One region of the Clostridioides sp. ZZV15-6383 genome, then DNA from elsewhere that is predicted to be linked to it. Evidence: a T-box and tRNA genes for the amino acid it is inferred to sense, from the RefSeq annotation. Region 1 holds a T-box; the other holds one or more tRNA genes.

Region 1 (8,467 bases):
CAAATACTATTAATGTTCCTCCACTTATTTCTGTATTAACTGATTATACTACTCATTCTACATGGATACAAAATGAAATTGATTACTATATAGTTGGTCATGAATACGTAAAAGAGTTATTGGTATTTGATGGAGTTGAACCTAGTAAAATTAGAACATTTGGAATTCCTGTTGAAAAATCTTTTCTCTCTCATAGAGATAAAGATATTGTTCTTTCTGAGTTAAACTTATCTCCAGATAAATTAACTGTTTTACTTATGGGTGGTAGCTTTGGAGCTGGTAATATAAAAGAGACACTTGATGAATTATTGGATACTGACAGAGATTTTCAAATAGTTGTAATAACAGGTAGAAATGAAAGTTTAAAAGAAAAAATCGAAAAAAAGCTTATATCTCGTTATCATGATAAAAAAGTATGTGTCCTTGGATATACTGATAAAATGAATGATATTTTAGCTTCTATAGATGTATTAGTAAGCAAACCTGGTGGACTTACTACAACGGAGGCACTCTTAAAAGATGTACCTATGATAGTTCCATATTATATACCAGGTCAGGAAGAGGAGAATCTTGATTTCTTATCTAATTGTGGTGCAGCACTTAGAACTACAAAAAAATATAATTTATCAATATTATTAAAAGTTCTAATAGATGACCCTAGTAGGTTAGAGATGTTAAAAAGAAATATTAAATCAATAAGAAAATCAAATTCAGCCCAAAATATAGCTAATTTAATTTTAAATATAATTTCTGATTGATAAAATAAATAAAATCCCTATAGTATATATTATCTATTAGGGATTTTTTATTTTCTAATTATTTAATATTAAATTGGTTCATAAAAGTCTTCTTCATAATCATACTGATAGTTTTTATAATTATTTCTAAATTCAGCATTTTTATTTCGTGCAGTTTTTTTAGTTTTTTTCTTATTAGAAAAACTTATATCATCAAAATCATCATATTTAGGCTTGTCTTTTGATTTCATTTTTTTAACTCTTTTTTCTTTCATTGCATTATGTTCTTCTAAGTTCATAATTGGTTTCATGTTGCACCCCTATCAAAATTTTTAAATGATTTATACAACAAATTATACAATACAGAAGAAATTTATTCAATAAATCTAAATCAAAATTAATTTGAATTTAACCACAAAAAATTATAAAAATCGAGGTTAATACCTCGATTTTTATATTTCTCTTCTACCTTCTAGTGCTTTTGATATTGTGACCTCATCTGCATACTCTAAATCTCCTCCAACAGGAAGACCATGAGCTATCCTAGTAACTTTAATTCCCATTGGTTTTACTAACCTAGCAATATACATAGCTGTGGCTTCTCCTTCAATAGTAGGATTTGTTGCCATTATTATTTCTTTAACTTCCTGATTGCCAAGCCTTTGTATAAGTTCCTTTATTTTTAGCATATCTGGTCCAATACCATCCATTGGAGAAATCACTCCATTTAATACATGATACTGACCTTTAAACTCTCTCGCTCTCTCCATGGCTGCTACATCCCTTGGGTCTTCTACCACACATATAATACTCGAATCTCTATTTTTATTTGAACACATACTACATGGGTCTGTATCTGTTATATTACAACAAATTGAACAATATCTTATTTCTCTTTTCGCGTCTATAATCGCTTTAGATAAAGCTTCCACATCATTAGTATTCATATTAATAACATGAAAAGCCAATCTTTGAGCAGTCTTTCTTCCTACTCCAGGAAGCTTTGAAAATTCTTCTATAAGTCTCGTTATTGGACCTGTATAAACTTGCATAAATACCACCTACTAGAATAACCCAGGTATATTCATACCTCCAGTTACCTTACTCATTTGACTTGCTTGTATATCATCAATATTTCTCAATGCTTGATTTACTGCACTTAAAACTAAATCTTGTAACATTTCTATATCATCTGGATCAACTACTTCTGGTTTGATAGTTATATCTAAAACTTCTTTTTTACCATTAACCTTTACAGTAACTGCGCCTCCTCCAACTGAAGCTTCTACTTCTTTATTTTCTAACTCTTGTTGAGCTTTTTGCATATTTTCTTGCATTTTTTGAGCCTGCTTTAATAAGTTATTCATATTTCCACCACCAGGCATCATTCCGCCTCCAAAACCTTTTTTAGCCATAAACAATTCCTCCTAAACTTATTTTCATTTTATTATTATATCATAATAGTATTTTATTATTTACTTTCATTTTCATCAATACTGTCTTTTATTTCTAGTATCTCTTCATTTACTATGTTCTTTAATATCTCTTCACCAATGTCTTCTTTTTCTTTAACTTCAAGATTTATATCTTTGACTTCTGATGTCAATACTATTTTTACATTAAAACTTCTATTTAAAACATCTCTTATTGTTTTTTCTAAATAATTTATTGTATCTTGGGAGCTAAGTCTAGTTTTTGCAAAATCAAATTTATCATCAAATATAACATACAACAAGTTGGAATATACATTAAAGCTTTTTACCTCACTTAAAAGTGCATATATTGGCATTTTTTTATCTTTTTTAATTTGTTTAAGTATATTCTTCCAAGATGACTCTATAAGTATAACGTCCTCATTTTTTACATCTTCATAAGCTACATTTTCTTGTTTTACATCTATTTCTCTATTGACTTCATGCTCTTTTTCTTTACTATTACCAGTTTTTTCAACCTTAAAGCTACCCAGTTCAATCATTTTTTCTAAGTTATCAACTCTTTTTATAAGAGCTTCTTTACTTTCGTCAAACATTGGTTGAGCAATTTTCATTATAGTTATTTCCACTAAAACTCTTGGATTTGAAGAGGACTTTATATCATCCTGAGTTGCTGATAATATATTTAAAACCCTTATCAAATCATTTATATCTATATTTTTAGACTGAAGTTTAAGTTGTTCTATGGTTTCTTCGGGCAATGAAATTATCTCATCTAGTTCTGATGAAACCTTACATACCATTAAATTTCTAAAATGGTCAATCAAATCATTTATAAGGTTTCTTATATCTTTCCCCCATAAAACAAATTCATTTAATATCTCAAGAGATTTTTTAGTATCTTGTGCTAAAATACATTGAGACAATTCAAATAACTGTTCTATATTGACGCTTCCCATCAATTCAACAACATCTTTATAATCTATCTTATTCTCTCCAAATGATATACATTGGTCTAATATACTAAGTGCATCTCTAAGAGCTCCTTGAGAATTTCTCGCTATTAAATTAAGTGCTTTATCATCTATATCAGTTCCTTCATCTTCACAAATCCTTTTCATTCTAAGAGTCATATCTTTAACCGTAACTCTTTTAAAATCGTATCTTTGGCATCTCGATAAAATAGTTGCAGGTATCTTGTGAGGTTCAGTAGTAGCTAATATAAAGATTACATATGAGGGTGGCTCTTCTAATGTTTTTAATAATGCATTAAAAGCTCCTTGAGACAACATATGAACCTCATCTATTATATATACTTTATATTTAGCATTGGCTGGAGAATATTTCACACTTTCTCTAAGCTCTCTTATATCATCCACACTATTATTTGATGCTGCATCTATTTCTACAACATCCATTGTATTATCTTTTAATATCGATTCGCATATCTCACAATCATTACAAGGTTCTTCATTTATTTTATTCAAACAGTTCACTGCTCTTGAAAAAATTTTTGCAGTAGATGTCTTACCAGTACCTCTTGTACCACAAAATAGATAAGCATGTCCTATATTATCATTGTATATTTGATTTTTTAAAGTCTTAATAATATGATCTTGACCAATAACGTCTTCAAACTTTTGTGGTCTATATGCTCTATATAATGCTTTATGCATCCTTTTACCTCTCTTTAGCAAAATTAATAAAAAAATCCCTCATTATCTAAGGGATTAGTCTTTTATATGTTAAATGCTGTACACCATCTATCGACTTAATTCCATAGGCGTTACCAAAACAGTTAGCTCAACTTAGGCACCCCCACGGCACACAAAAGTGATCACTTACCGCTGCTTCCTTCCGGACCTGACGGGGTTCATGAGCTTTCATTGCGCAGGACCTAAGCATCAACACCACTTATTTAGGGCGGCCCTACAGAAAATAAGCCTTTAGATGGAATTCAATCCTGCTATAGCGGATTGCAGGTTACAGGGCACCGCTACCTCCCCATCTAGTACAGCAAAATTACAACCATATTTAATTACTTTTATTGTTTCTGGCGGAGAGAGTGGGATTTGAACCCACGATACAGTTTTACCCATATACTCGCTTTCCAGGCGAGCGCCTTCGACCACTCGACCATCTCTCCTTAATCTCTTTTTCTTAATGCCTTAAAAAATTCTTGCAATATGATCGAGCATTCTTCTTGCAAAACATCAAAAGCCACTTTTACATTATTATTATTAAAATAATCTAATTTAAACTCATGCTGTTTTTCTATATATGAATTTTTTACATGTCTTGTCCCTATTATAAGCTTTTTTATTCTAGAATTAACTATTGCACCACTACACATTATGCAAGGTTCCATTGTAACATATAAATCACAATCAGTCAACCTCCAACCACCTAATTTTTCTGAGGCTTGTTTTATCGCTAAGATTTCTGCATGAGCTGTAGAATCTTTTAGTGTCTCTGTAAGGTTATGAGCTCTAGCTATTATTTGATTATCTTTAACTATAATAGCACCTATTGGTGTTTCTCTTTTATTATATGCTTTATATGCTTCTTTTAATGCTTCTTTCATATAAAATGAACTTTCCATAATTCCTCCCAAAACTTATAACAAACTTATCTTATCATAATTCATTTTATAATTCAACTTAATTTTATTTTGTTTATTTAATTATTACTATATATAGTTATATTTTTTTTAAATTAGTTCTAAAATAATTTTTAGATATTTATATAATCCTTGATTTATAAAGATATTTAGTATTTTATGATGAAAATTCTGTTATATAAATTAAAACGCTATGAAATTTAATAATTATATTAATAATTCCATAGCGTTTTAATTTATTGTTCACTCATAATATATTTTCTACATTAAAATATATTTCTACATATAATGTTAATATAGAATTATCTTATAACATCAACACCCATATAAGGTCTTAACTCTTCTGGAACTACTACAGAACCATCTGCTTGTTGATAATTTTCTAATATAGCAGCTAGGCATCTTCCTATAGCTAATCCAGAACCATTCAATGTATGAACATATTCTGCTTTTGATTTTTTATCTCTTTTAAATCTTATTCCTGCTCTTCTTGCTTGAAAGTCTTCAAAGTTTGAACAAGAAGATATTTCTACATATCTATTATAGCTTGGCATCCAAACTTCCAAATCATATTTAAAGGCTGCTGTAAATCCTAAATCTCCTGTACATATTTTTACCACTCTATATGGAAGACCTAACATTTGTAACATAGTTTCAGCATCATGAGTTAATGATTCTAATTCATCATAAGAGTCTTCTGGCTTAACAAATTTAACTAACTCAACTTTATTAAATTGATGTTGTCTAACTAAGCCTCTTGTATCTCTTCCTGCTGAACCTGCCTCAGATCTAAAACAAGGAGTATATGCACAATATTTAATTGGAAGTTCTGCGACATCTAATATTTCATTAGCATGTATATTAGTAACAGGTACTTCAGCTGTTGGTATTAAGAAATACTCTAATCCTTCTATTTTAAACATATCTTCCTCAAATTTAGGAAGTTGACCAGTACCTATAAAACTATTTCTATTAGCCATAAATGGAGGTAACACTTCTGTATATCCATGCTTAGCTGTATGAGTATTTAAAAAGAAATTCATTAAAGATCTTTCTAATCTAGCTCCTAGTCCTCTGTATAAAGTAAATCTTGAACCAGTTATTTTCCCAGCTCTTTCAAAATCTAATATACCTAGACCAGTACCTATATCCCAATGTGCTTTATGCTCAAAATCAAATTTAGTAGGTTCTCCCCAAGTTCTTATTTGAACATTATCTTCATCTGTTTCACCTTGTGGTACCTCTGGATGAGGAACATTTGGTATTCTCATCAATGTATATTCTATTTTTGCTTCTACTTCTTTTACTTTCTCATCAATACCTTTTATCTTATCTGATAGCTCTTTTAATCTTACCTTTTCTTCTGTTACATCTTTTCCCTCTTTTATTAATTGTGGTATTTTTTTAGAATTTACATTTAATTCATTTTTCATAACTTCAACTTCTTGAAGTATTTCCCTTCTTTTATTATCTAATTCCACTACAGCATCAAGGTCAAATTCTTTTTCGCCTCTTCTTTCCATAGCTTTTTTGATATCATCTAAATTTTCTCTTATTCTTTTAATATCTAACATATTAATTCCTCCTAATAATTTTGATAATATAAATTATAATTCCAATTTAATTTACAAATATTATAACTGTAAATTTTTAGCTTAAACAAATTTGAAAAATAAAAAAAGACCTCCGTTTACCCCTATAAAAGGGACGAAAATCTTTTATCCGCGTTGCCACCCTAATTGACTATACTAAAATGTATAATCCTCTCAGACCTATAACGTAGGTAAACGTCTAGCTTTAACTAGAAGCTCTAGAGTAGATTCAAAAACCATTGTAATGAGTTCTCACCATACACTCATTCTCTGAATACAATCTGTTTTTTACTATTTTCCTTCACTGCTTTTTAACTAATTGTTTTATTTGATAATCATTATATTATATATATTAACATCTTTCAATACTATTATTCAAATTTTCTTTAATTTTTTATATCAAATTTATTTTTTTTATTTAATTAAAATATTACCTTTTGTCTGCTGTGTTTAAATTACTTGTATCATTAAGTAATAATGCAGAAGGAACAAAGGGAACTTTTATATTATTTTCATCAAACTTATTTTTGACTTTTTCCATTACATCAAAGTATACATCCCAATAATCATCAGTTTTAACCCAGGGTCTAGCAACTATTTGCATAGTATTATTTCCTATGGAGTTTAAACCTATAATAGGTTTTGGGTCATCTAATACTCTTTTTTCATTTGTAAAAATCTCATTTAATATAGACTTAACGATATCTATATCACTATCATAAGAAATATTATATGAAAAATCTATTCTTCTTTTGTTTTGATGTGTATAATTAATTATATTATTACTTGTCAATTGAAAATTTGGTATAATTATAGTTTTATTATCTGGAGTTTTAAGAACAGTGCTAAATATTTGTATATCAGAAACTGTACCTTCTACACCTGAACCTTGAATATAATCGCCTATATTAAATGGTTTAAAAAATAAAATAATCATACCTGAACCTAGATTTGATAATATTTCTTTAAATGCTAAACCTATACTAAATCCAGCAGCTCCTAATACAGCTACAACTGATGTAGTCTGTATACCTATAATACCTAAACTTATCAATGATATAATAGATAACATAGATATATATATTCCATATACAATAAAATTATTTACACCTTTGCTCATTCCATATTTAATTAAAAACTTTGAGACCATTCTTCTTACTATTTTGGATATATAAATACCTATCACAAATACAATTATTGCATATATGATATTTGGTACGTTATCACTAAAGTTATTAAGTATGTTTTCTAAAGTTCTCTTAGTTATATTACTATTTGTTGAGGCAGTCTTAGCCAATGATAAAAAATTCATTTAACTCCTCCTTATGATAATATTCCTTTGTCATCTAATTTTTTTATTATAGCTTCTATAGTATCTTCTTTTATAGCCTCAATTGTGTGAATATGACTACATTCTGTCAGAACTGATAATTGTTTAAATTCATTTGTCTCTACTTTCTTCATAAAATTATCTATCTCCACTTTAGAATAAATATTAAGTTCTGCAGTTATTTGACCATATGTTGGATGATTTACAATGACATCTTTTACAATCCCACCTAAATCTACAATAATCTTTAATTCATCATAAATTTCTTTAGAATTCTTGTGATTCTTACATTTTATTTTTTTTGTAAAATATGGTTGATTATATATTATATATCCTTGAGGTGTAGCTATTATTTCAAATCCTTTAGCTCTTATAAGGGCTATATCCTGTACTATTACTTGTCTACTTACATTTAACATCTCAGCTAGACTTCCACCTTTTATAGGACACTTAGATTCCTTTAAAATATCTATTAATCTGCTTCTTCTTTCATCAGAATTCATATTACACCTTCTTTCTAAATCAAACTAAATCAAAAACTTTATCTATACTATATAATTCTATATTTTATCTTATTATAAATCAATATTGACTTTATATTCTGTTTAATCTTAAATTTTATGACAAATAAAAAAAGATTACGTGGCTACGTCCTACTCTCCCAGGCAGTTTCCCACCAAGTACCATCAGCGCTAGAGAGCTTAACTTCTGTGTTCGGAATGGGAACAGGTGTATCCTCTCTGCTATTGTAACCA
Region 2 (8,467 bases), on a different contig from region 1:
TTATCATCTGGGACAGCAATAGAACTTGGAATATTAAACAAAAAAAGCGATATACCTCCTACTACAGCATATGTAATGATTGGAGAAAAGTGTATAAACAGATGCAGTTTTTGTTCTCAATCAATAGAAAGTAGTACTAGAAAAGATAAGTTATCAAGAGTAGTTTGGCCAGCGTTTTCTAAAGAGGAAATATTAGATGCTTTAAGAACTTATAAAGGGAAAAATATAAAGAGAATATGTATTCAATCAATGGCAAGTGAGGAAGCACACAGGTCTGTTTTAGATTTTATAAACTATATAAATGGTAAGATAGATATGCCAATTTCGTTATCTGCAAAATTAGAGAATGATGAAGAAATAAATAAGTTTTTTTCAGCAGGAGTAGATAAAATAGGAATAGCAATAGATGCAGCAAATAAAGAATTATATGAAAAAATAAAAGGAAATAACTATGACGAAAAGTTAAAATTTATAACTGAAATGTCAAAATCATATCCTAATAAAATAAGTACACATATAATAGTTGGTATGGGTGAAAGCCATGAAGATATATACAACTTATATACTTATTTAAAGGAAAATAATATAACGATTAGTTTATTTGCATTTACTCCAGTTAGAGGAACTGAAATGGAAAATATAAGTCAACCAAACATAGAAAGTTACAGAAGGGTACAGTTAATGTCTTATATGATAAATAAAGGATATTCAAAAGAGTACTTTGAATTTAAAAATGGATACTTAGATAGTATAAAACTTAATAATGATATTATAAAAGACATAAACAAAGGCTATCCTTTTGAAATAAGAGGATGCAAGGACTGCAATAGACCATACTATAATGAAAGACCAGGAAGTACTATATATAACTATTCAAGACCTTTAAATCAAAGCGAGATAGATTTAGCTATAAGAGAAATAAATCTATAGAGGATTTCTAGGATATATTTATGCTAAAGATGGAGGCGTAATAATCATGAATCAGTGGAGAGTTATACATAATAAATCATATGATGGTGCAATGAATATGGCAATTGATGAAGCTATATTTACTGCATATAAGAAGGGACATAATAGGACAACACTTAGATTTTATACATGGAAGCCAGCTTGTTTGAGTATAGGATATTTTCAGAAATTGGAAGATGAGATAGATTTGGATAAGTGTAGATGTATGAATATAGACTATACTAGAAGAATTACAGGAGGAAGAGCTGTATTACATGATAATGAGCTAACTTATAGTATAATTATAGGAGAAGATAATCCTTTAATTGATAAGAGTATTAACCAGTCTTATAGATATATAAGTGAAGGTTTAGTCAAAGGGTTAAATTTAAGTGGTATAGAAACAGATAATCTAAATAGAGGCGAGAGAATAGGTAGGGAAAATCTATCAGCTGCATGTTTTAATGCACATGCATCATATGAAGTTACTATTAATAATAAGAAAGTCATTGGAAGTGCCCAAAGTAGAAAAGATGGTGTTCTATTACAACATGGTTCAATAATACTGGATTTTGATGTAGAAAAATTATTTAAATTAATAAAAACTAAGACACCAGAATTGAAGGAAAGGGCTATGAAATTTACAGCTGAGAAGGCAAGTGGAATAGAAAATGAACTTGGTAGAAAAATAGATATAGATATTCTACAAGAAAATATAGTAAAGGGATTAGCTGAACAATTTAATGTTGAGTTTGTAGAGGACGATTTGACTGATTATGAGAAGCAATTAGCTAAAGAATTATATGAAAAATACAAGAATGAAGAGTACAACAAAAAGCGTTAACTTTAATTGACTTTATATAAATTAAAGTGCTATACTTAAGGTATAATAATATACAAAAACTGAAATCATGAAGATTTCTTTGGTGTATTGAAATACCTAAGGAAATCTTTTTTTGATTTTTAATAAAATCATATTAGGAGGAGATTTATATGTGTGAATCATCAGCTTTCATTTGTAAAAGTAATAATGAGTTAGAAAAGGTTATGGAAAATGTGGTTAATATAGACCCTTGTGATGGAAAGATTTATTTAACTGATTTATTAGGAGAGCAAAAGATAATAGATGGAATAATTAAAGAGATAAGATTGATGGACCATAAGATAATAATACAAGAAAATTAATTAATAGGGGAATTTCATATGATAATAGCAGTGATAGATGGAATGGGTGGAGGCATTGGAGCCCAGATAGTTTCTTCTTTGAGAGAAGAATTGCCTACATATGTAGAAATTTATGCATTAGGGACTAATTCTATAGCAACCAGTTCTATGATGAAGGCTCATGCTAATAAAGGAGCTACAGGGGAAAATGCTATAGTAGTGTCAGCTAAAAAAGCGAACATAATAGTTGCACCTATTTCTGTAATAATACCTAATTCTATGATGGGAGAAGTTACTTGTAATATAAGTGAAGCTATTGCAGATAGTGAGGCACTAAAGATACTTTTACCTATTATGCCAGAAAATGTAGAGTTAGTTGGATTAGAAGGTAAACCATTAGCACTACTTGTAAAAGATTCTGTAAATCTTATAAAAAAAGAATTTAATATAAAATAACAGGGGGAATAACTAATGATTTTTGATAGAGAGATTGTAAGATATCATCATGGTAATCATGACCATGACCATTGTCACGAACATACTCATGGAGATATATGTCATGAACATCCACATGACCATGCTCATGACCATGACCACGAACATAGTCACGAGGAATCAGCAGAATCTAAGGATGAAAAAACTTTAAAAATACTTTTAGTACACTGGATAAATCACAATGAAACTCATGAAGAAGGATTTAGAGAGTGGGTTGAAAAAGCTAGAGCTATTGGAAAAGAAGAAACAGCAAAGAGTATTGAAAAGGCTATAGAGTATATGGAAGAAGCTAATAAAATGTTGTTAGAGGCTAAAAAACATATGTAAATATAATTAATCGCTTATATGTCTAATATAGGCGATTTTTACGTTTTTTGATATTTAATTATTGAAATTTTTAGGTGGTATGTAATATACTTTAATGAGTAAATTTTATTATAATATGGAGTTATTTAATGTTCCCTACTTATATATTGAGTATTACTATTTAAAGGTAGTATTAATCTTAAGTTAAAAATAGTATTAATGTTAAGATATTCTAAAGACTGTTTAAAATTAATTCAATGTTAGATATAATAAGAGTTAGTGTGATTAAAAAATATTGTTTTAAAGTTAAAAAAAGTTCATGTGATTATATGAGGTTTTTTATTTAAAAAAGGAGTGAATTATTTATGAAGGATGGTCATATACATTCACCTTATTGTCCTCATGGAAGTAAGGATGATTTTGAAAAATATATACAAAGAGCAATTGATGTTGGAATAACAGAAATGACATTTACAGAGCATTTTCCATATGCAGATGGATTTGAAGACCCTGCTCCTGAAAATGATAGTTGTATGAGTATTGATGATTTACCAAAGTATTTCAATGATGTTAAGAAGTTGAAAGAAAAATATGAGGGCAAAATCAAGATAAATGTAGGGTCAGAAGTAGATTTTATAGAAGGATACGAAGAAGGGATAAAAAATAACTTAGATAAATATGGAGAAGAGTTAGAGGATTCTCTTTTATCAGTGCATATAATTAAAATTGAAGATGGTTATTATTGTGTAGATTACAGTGTAGAAGAGTTTCAAAATTTAATCGACAAGTTAGGTAGTATTGAAGCTGTGTATAATAAGTATTATGAAACCTTGGTAAAAGCTGTAAATTCAGATTTAGGAATACATAAGCCAAAAAGAATAGGTCATTTAAATTTAGTTAGAAAGTTTAATCAAGTATTCCCATACGATTATGAAGGAAACAAAATTCTTGAAGACTTAATAAAGTTAGTCAAAGAAAAAGGTTACGAACTTGATTACAATGTTTCTGGTAATAGAAAAGAGTATTGCAAAGAATCTTATATAGATGGATACTTGTTAAAATTGGTAAAAAAATACGATATTCCATTAGTTTTAGGTTCAGATTCTCACTGTGCAGAGGAAATAAATAAATACGATATTTTTTAGATATATTCACCTAAAGGGGGTTGTCTCAAAATAGAGATAAGCCTCTTTTTCAGTATTGAAATATGAAAATATATTTGATTTAACACAAAAAAGAGTGTCTTATGAACTATAGGAGCTACTAAATTAACTTATACCAAACTTAGGAGGTTCAACAACCACTATAGATTTTCTATACCTTTCAATCATTTTTTTCTAACAAGTGCTTCTTCTAAGTGATAGTCAGAGATACCATTTTCAAGAGTTATGACTCCAGCACCTAAAATAGCCTTATCAACATTAAATTGTTCAATAGCTGATAGTGTAAGTGAACCAGAGAAAGAACCCTCAGTTTCTCTAAGATAACCACCAAGTACGTATACTTTTATATTAGTATTCATAAGTTCATTTGAAACTAAAATTGAGTTGGTTATTACAGTTAGATTTTTTTGTCTTTTAAATTTTTTGAAACTTCAAGAACAGTAGTTCCAGTATCCATAAAAATAGTATCATTTGTATTTATAAACTCACTACATTTAATAGCAATCTGTTTTTTATCATTTGAGTTTATTTTTTTCTTTTAACATAGTTGAGTTCTACACTACTTGCTATAACTGGTATAGCACCACCATAAGCTCTTTTTAAAAGACCAACACTCTCCATATGAGCTAAATATCTTCGTGCAGTTTCTATTGATATATCAAACATTTGAATTATGTCATTTATTTTAATTTTAAGCATAACTTACAATTAAGTCAGGGTTTATGTATATTTGTTAAATAATATTATAAGTGTTATGCAAAATAATTTTACCATATTTGAAACTTAGATTTAAGCGAAAAAGTAAAAATAGATGTTTAATAATTCAAAATAACTCAAATTTTATAAAACAATTGACTAAAATATAATTTTATTATATAATTTACTAGTATAGAGATATGGAGAAGTACTCAAGTGGCTCAAGAGGATCCCCTGCTAAGGGATTAGGCTGGGTAACCGGTGCGAGGGTTCGAATCCCTCCTTCTCCGCCAATTGCTAAAGGCTATTCTTGTTAAAGATAGTCTTTTTATAATGCCTGTAAATGATTTGCTATGTATAACTAAAGAAAGGAGGAAATATATGATAACTTTAATTTTTTTCATAGTGGGAATAGCATCTTTAGTAGTTGCTTTTGTCATTGATGGAGGACATGTTGGAGCATTATTTGTATTTTCATCAGCACTTGTTGTTTTTGGTGGAACTATAGGAGCTGTTGGAGCTTCAACACCATTCTCTGTGTTTAAAAAGTCAATAAAGATAATGTTATTAGCTTTTAAAAATAAAAAATCTAATAACATAGAAAATATAATTTATTTCAAAGAAATTGCAGTTAGGGCTAGGAAAGAGGGGCTTCTTAGTATTGACAAAGAAATAAGTGAGAAAGAAGATTTAGACCCTTTTATTAGAAAAGGTCTTGAACTTATGGTAGATGGAGTTGATGCAGCTACTATAAGAAACATCTTGGAATCACAGATACAGATAACATCAAAACGACATAAAGAAGGAATCGCAATCTTTGATTCAGCAGGAGGATATGCTCCTACACTGGGGATAATAGGTACAGTTATGGGATTAGTACATATTTTAGGGAATCTTTCAAGTAATCCTGATGCACTAGGACCTCAAATCTCTGTCGCATTTTTGGCTACATTATATGGTGTTGGTTCTGCCAATTTGATATGGTTACCAATAGCATCAAAACTTAAGGCTATAAATCAACAAGAAATAAGTGAAAGACTTTTGGTGATAGAAGCAATACTATCTATACTTGAGGGTGATAATTCTAGTTTAATGACAGAAAAATTAAAAATATTTTTAAATTCAAAAGAGTTAATTGAACTTGAAGAAACTGATGGTAGAGCTGAATAATATAAAAGGATGGAATGTTTATGTTAAATGATGAAGATGAAAAAGAAGAAAATAATGAGCGATGGCTTTTAACTTATTCAGACCTCATAACACTACTTATGATTTTCTTTATCATAATGTATTCTATGAGTAATGTTGATGCAGAGAAATATAAACAATTATCTCAATCTTTAAATTCTGCGTTTGGTGGTTCTGCTGGAGTTATTGAAGGTGGTAATAGCAAAATGGAACCAGTAGTTGAACCAGAAAGTAGTAATTTAGATAGTTTACAAAATGCTGAATTTAAAAAAGTTGGTGAAGAAATTCAGAAGTATTTAAATGAAAATGGTATGGATAATTCAGTATCATTAAAAGTTCAAGATAGAGGCTTGGTAATAAGCCTTAAAGATACAATACTATTTGATACTGGAAAAGCAATTATAAAGGATAATTCTAGAGATAAGATTATTCAAATAGGTAAGATGTTAAATGAAATGAATAGTTACATGAGGGTAGAAGGTCATACAGATAATATGTCTATAAAAAATTCTGAATTTAAATCAAACTGGGATTTATCAGTTATGAGAGCAACTAATGTTGTTCAACTTCTTATTGACAATGCAGGGATAGCACCAGATAAGTTATCTGCTGTAGGATATGGCGAATTTAGACCAATAGCAGATAATTCATCTCAAGAAGGTAGGTCAAAAAATAGAAGAGTTGATATAGTTTTAGTTGATAGTAAATATAATAATGTAGAAGATATTGGAGAAAATAAATAGTTAAATAAGCTATCTCAGGACAGAATTATTTCTAGAAGGAGATGGCTTTTTTATGCGAAAATTAAAAATAGATGAATAGTAAGTTACCTTTTTGTGAGAATATATGGTATCTTAAATATATAATATTTAAATGATGTAAAAGCTCAATTAAAAAAATTTTATAGAGGGTGAGGAAATAAATGGGTAATAAGAATAAAAACTCAAAATATAAAGATAAAACAAGAGAGAGGTATAATAAAAAAATTGAGAATTTAAATAAAGAAAAACTAAAGGAAGTTAATAAACAGTCTAAGACAGTAGATAAGATTGACGATATTATTAATAAATCTAGTATTGTATTATGTGTACTCTTATTAGTGTTTTCATTACTTTATTTGTTTAAGTTGGTTCAACTTAATATAATAATGATTCTTTTAGTGATTACAGTAGCTATTCAACAAGGATTAGTATCGTTTGGTGCATTTAGAAATAAAAATTATGTAAAAGCTTTATTTTCAATATTTGTAATTGTATGTTTCTTAATTGCTTTTAAATATGTTGTAAATCCTGTTTAAATATATCAGTAAACGTTCTATAGCTAATATAAATAGTGAAGTTACAGTTTTAATGCTATTATAAACTTTATAAATTTGAAGGGGTAGATTTTATGAATAAGCGTAAGTTTACAAAATTAATTATTACATCAATGGTTGTTTTATTACTTACAGGATGTAGTTTAAAAAAGGAAGATAATTATAAGCTAGACCCAGAAAATCTGACATCAATCAAAAGTGGATTTTGAGGAAATTGAAGATTTATATGGTGATTACTTAAATAGAGTGGTATTAGAAATAACAGAGAATGATAAGATTAATGAAGACTTTATTGAGAAAAAGAAAACATATATAAATCATTGGAACATAGTAATTGCTTTAGATGATTTTGGGACAGGATACAATGGAGATGCTGTATTATTGTATATAATGCCAAATTATGTAAAGATTGATATGTCTATTGTAAGAGGTATTGATAAAGATGAAGACAGACAGAAAATATTAAAAAATCTTATCTCATACTCTAATGAAAGAAGTATTAAAGTGATAGCAGAAGGTATAGAGACCAAAGGTGAAATGGAAACATTAATTAATCTTGGAATAGATTATATGCAGGGGTATTATATTAGTAAACCAACATTTATCCCTGAAGATATAAATGCCAAAATTGGAAAAGAGCTCAAGATATGTCATGAAAATAGGAATGGTGTGGTTTAATAGAGGAAAATTTAAATGTATTTTTATGAACTTTTAGTTTATAATTAAAAAGAAAATAATATAATTATAAATTAAGGTGGTGGAGCTAATAATCACAACAAATATAGATATAAGAAAGTTAAATGAAAATCAATTAGAAGCAGTTGAACATATAGATGGGCCTTGCATGATACTTGCAGGGCCTGGTTCAGGTAAGACAAGAGTAATTACATATAGAATAGCTAATATGGTCGTAAACAAAAACATAGCCCCAACAAGAATCTTGGCAATAAGCTTTACCAAGGCATCTTCAATAGAAATGAAAAATAGAGCTTTAAGTTTAAGTAATGATATAAGGCTTAATAAGGTGACCTATGGCACTTTCCACTCTGTATTTTTTAAAATTCTAAGGTATTTTGAAAGATACAATTTAGATAGTATATTTGATGAAAAATCCAAACGAATGACAATCAAGGCAATCTTAAAAAGTTTAAATGTAGAGAATGCTGATGATGATGAGAATATAGGGCAAGTT

The links. A T-box is a leader RNA that pairs with one kind of tRNA and senses whether it is charged. The one in region 1 lies ahead of serS (serine--tRNA ligase), so its partner is inferred to be a tRNA-Ser.
Region 2: it has a tRNA-Ser gene. The T-box ahead of serS (serine--tRNA ligase) is inferred to sense a tRNA for this amino acid. The anticodon was not compared.

The regions. Positions count from the first base shown of each region.
Region 1 covers NZ_JAGWCV010000085.1:10-8,476, reverse strand. The annotation lists gene KGF42_RS18000 (MGDG synthase family glycosyltransferase) at 1-758, shown strand, start outside; gene KGF42_RS17995 (hypothetical protein) at 827-1,048, opposite strand; gene recR (recombination mediator RecR) at 1,190-1,789, opposite strand; gene KGF42_RS17985 (YbaB/EbfC family nucleoid-associated protein) at 1,802-2,152, opposite strand; gene dnaX (DNA polymerase III subunit gamma/tau) at 2,209-3,846, opposite strand; RNA gene ffs (signal recognition particle sRNA large type) at 3,923-4,187, opposite strand; tRNA gene KGF42_RS17970 (tRNA-Ser) at 4,225-4,316, opposite strand; gene KGF42_RS17965 (nucleoside deaminase) at 4,317-4,772, opposite strand; gene serS (serine--tRNA ligase) at 5,093-6,364, opposite strand; T-box leader at 6,491-6,696, opposite strand; gene KGF42_RS17955 (mechanosensitive ion channel domain-containing protein) at 6,813-7,694, opposite strand; gene KGF42_RS17950 (transcription repressor NadR) at 7,706-8,215, opposite strand; rRNA gene rrf (5S ribosomal RNA) at 8,353-8,467, opposite strand, start outside.
Region 2 covers NZ_JAGWCV010000001.1:102,470-110,936, reverse strand. The annotation lists gene KGF42_RS00490 (radical SAM protein) at 1-930, shown strand, start outside; gene KGF42_RS00485 (lipoate--protein ligase family protein) at 977-1,792, shown strand; gene KGF42_RS00480 (CooT family nickel-binding protein) at 1,942-2,133, shown strand; gene KGF42_RS00475 (DUF3842 family protein) at 2,152-2,568, shown strand; gene KGF42_RS00470 (zinc transporter) at 2,584-2,934, shown strand; gene hisJ (histidinol-phosphatase HisJ) at 3,279-4,058, shown strand; partial or broken gene KGF42_RS00460 (hypothetical protein) at 4,241-4,557, opposite strand; gene KGF42_RS00455 (DeoR family transcriptional regulator) at 4,602-4,775, opposite strand; tRNA gene KGF42_RS00450 (tRNA-Ser) at 4,975-5,065, shown strand; gene KGF42_RS00445 (flagellar motor protein) at 5,154-5,942, shown strand; gene KGF42_RS00440 (flagellar motor protein MotB) at 5,963-6,703, shown strand; gene KGF42_RS00435 (hypothetical protein) at 6,883-7,257, shown strand; gene KGF42_RS19750 (hypothetical protein) at 7,350-7,484, shown strand; gene KGF42_RS00430 (EAL domain-containing protein) at 7,474-7,953, shown strand; gene KGF42_RS00425 (ATP-dependent helicase) at 8,030-8,467, shown strand, end outside.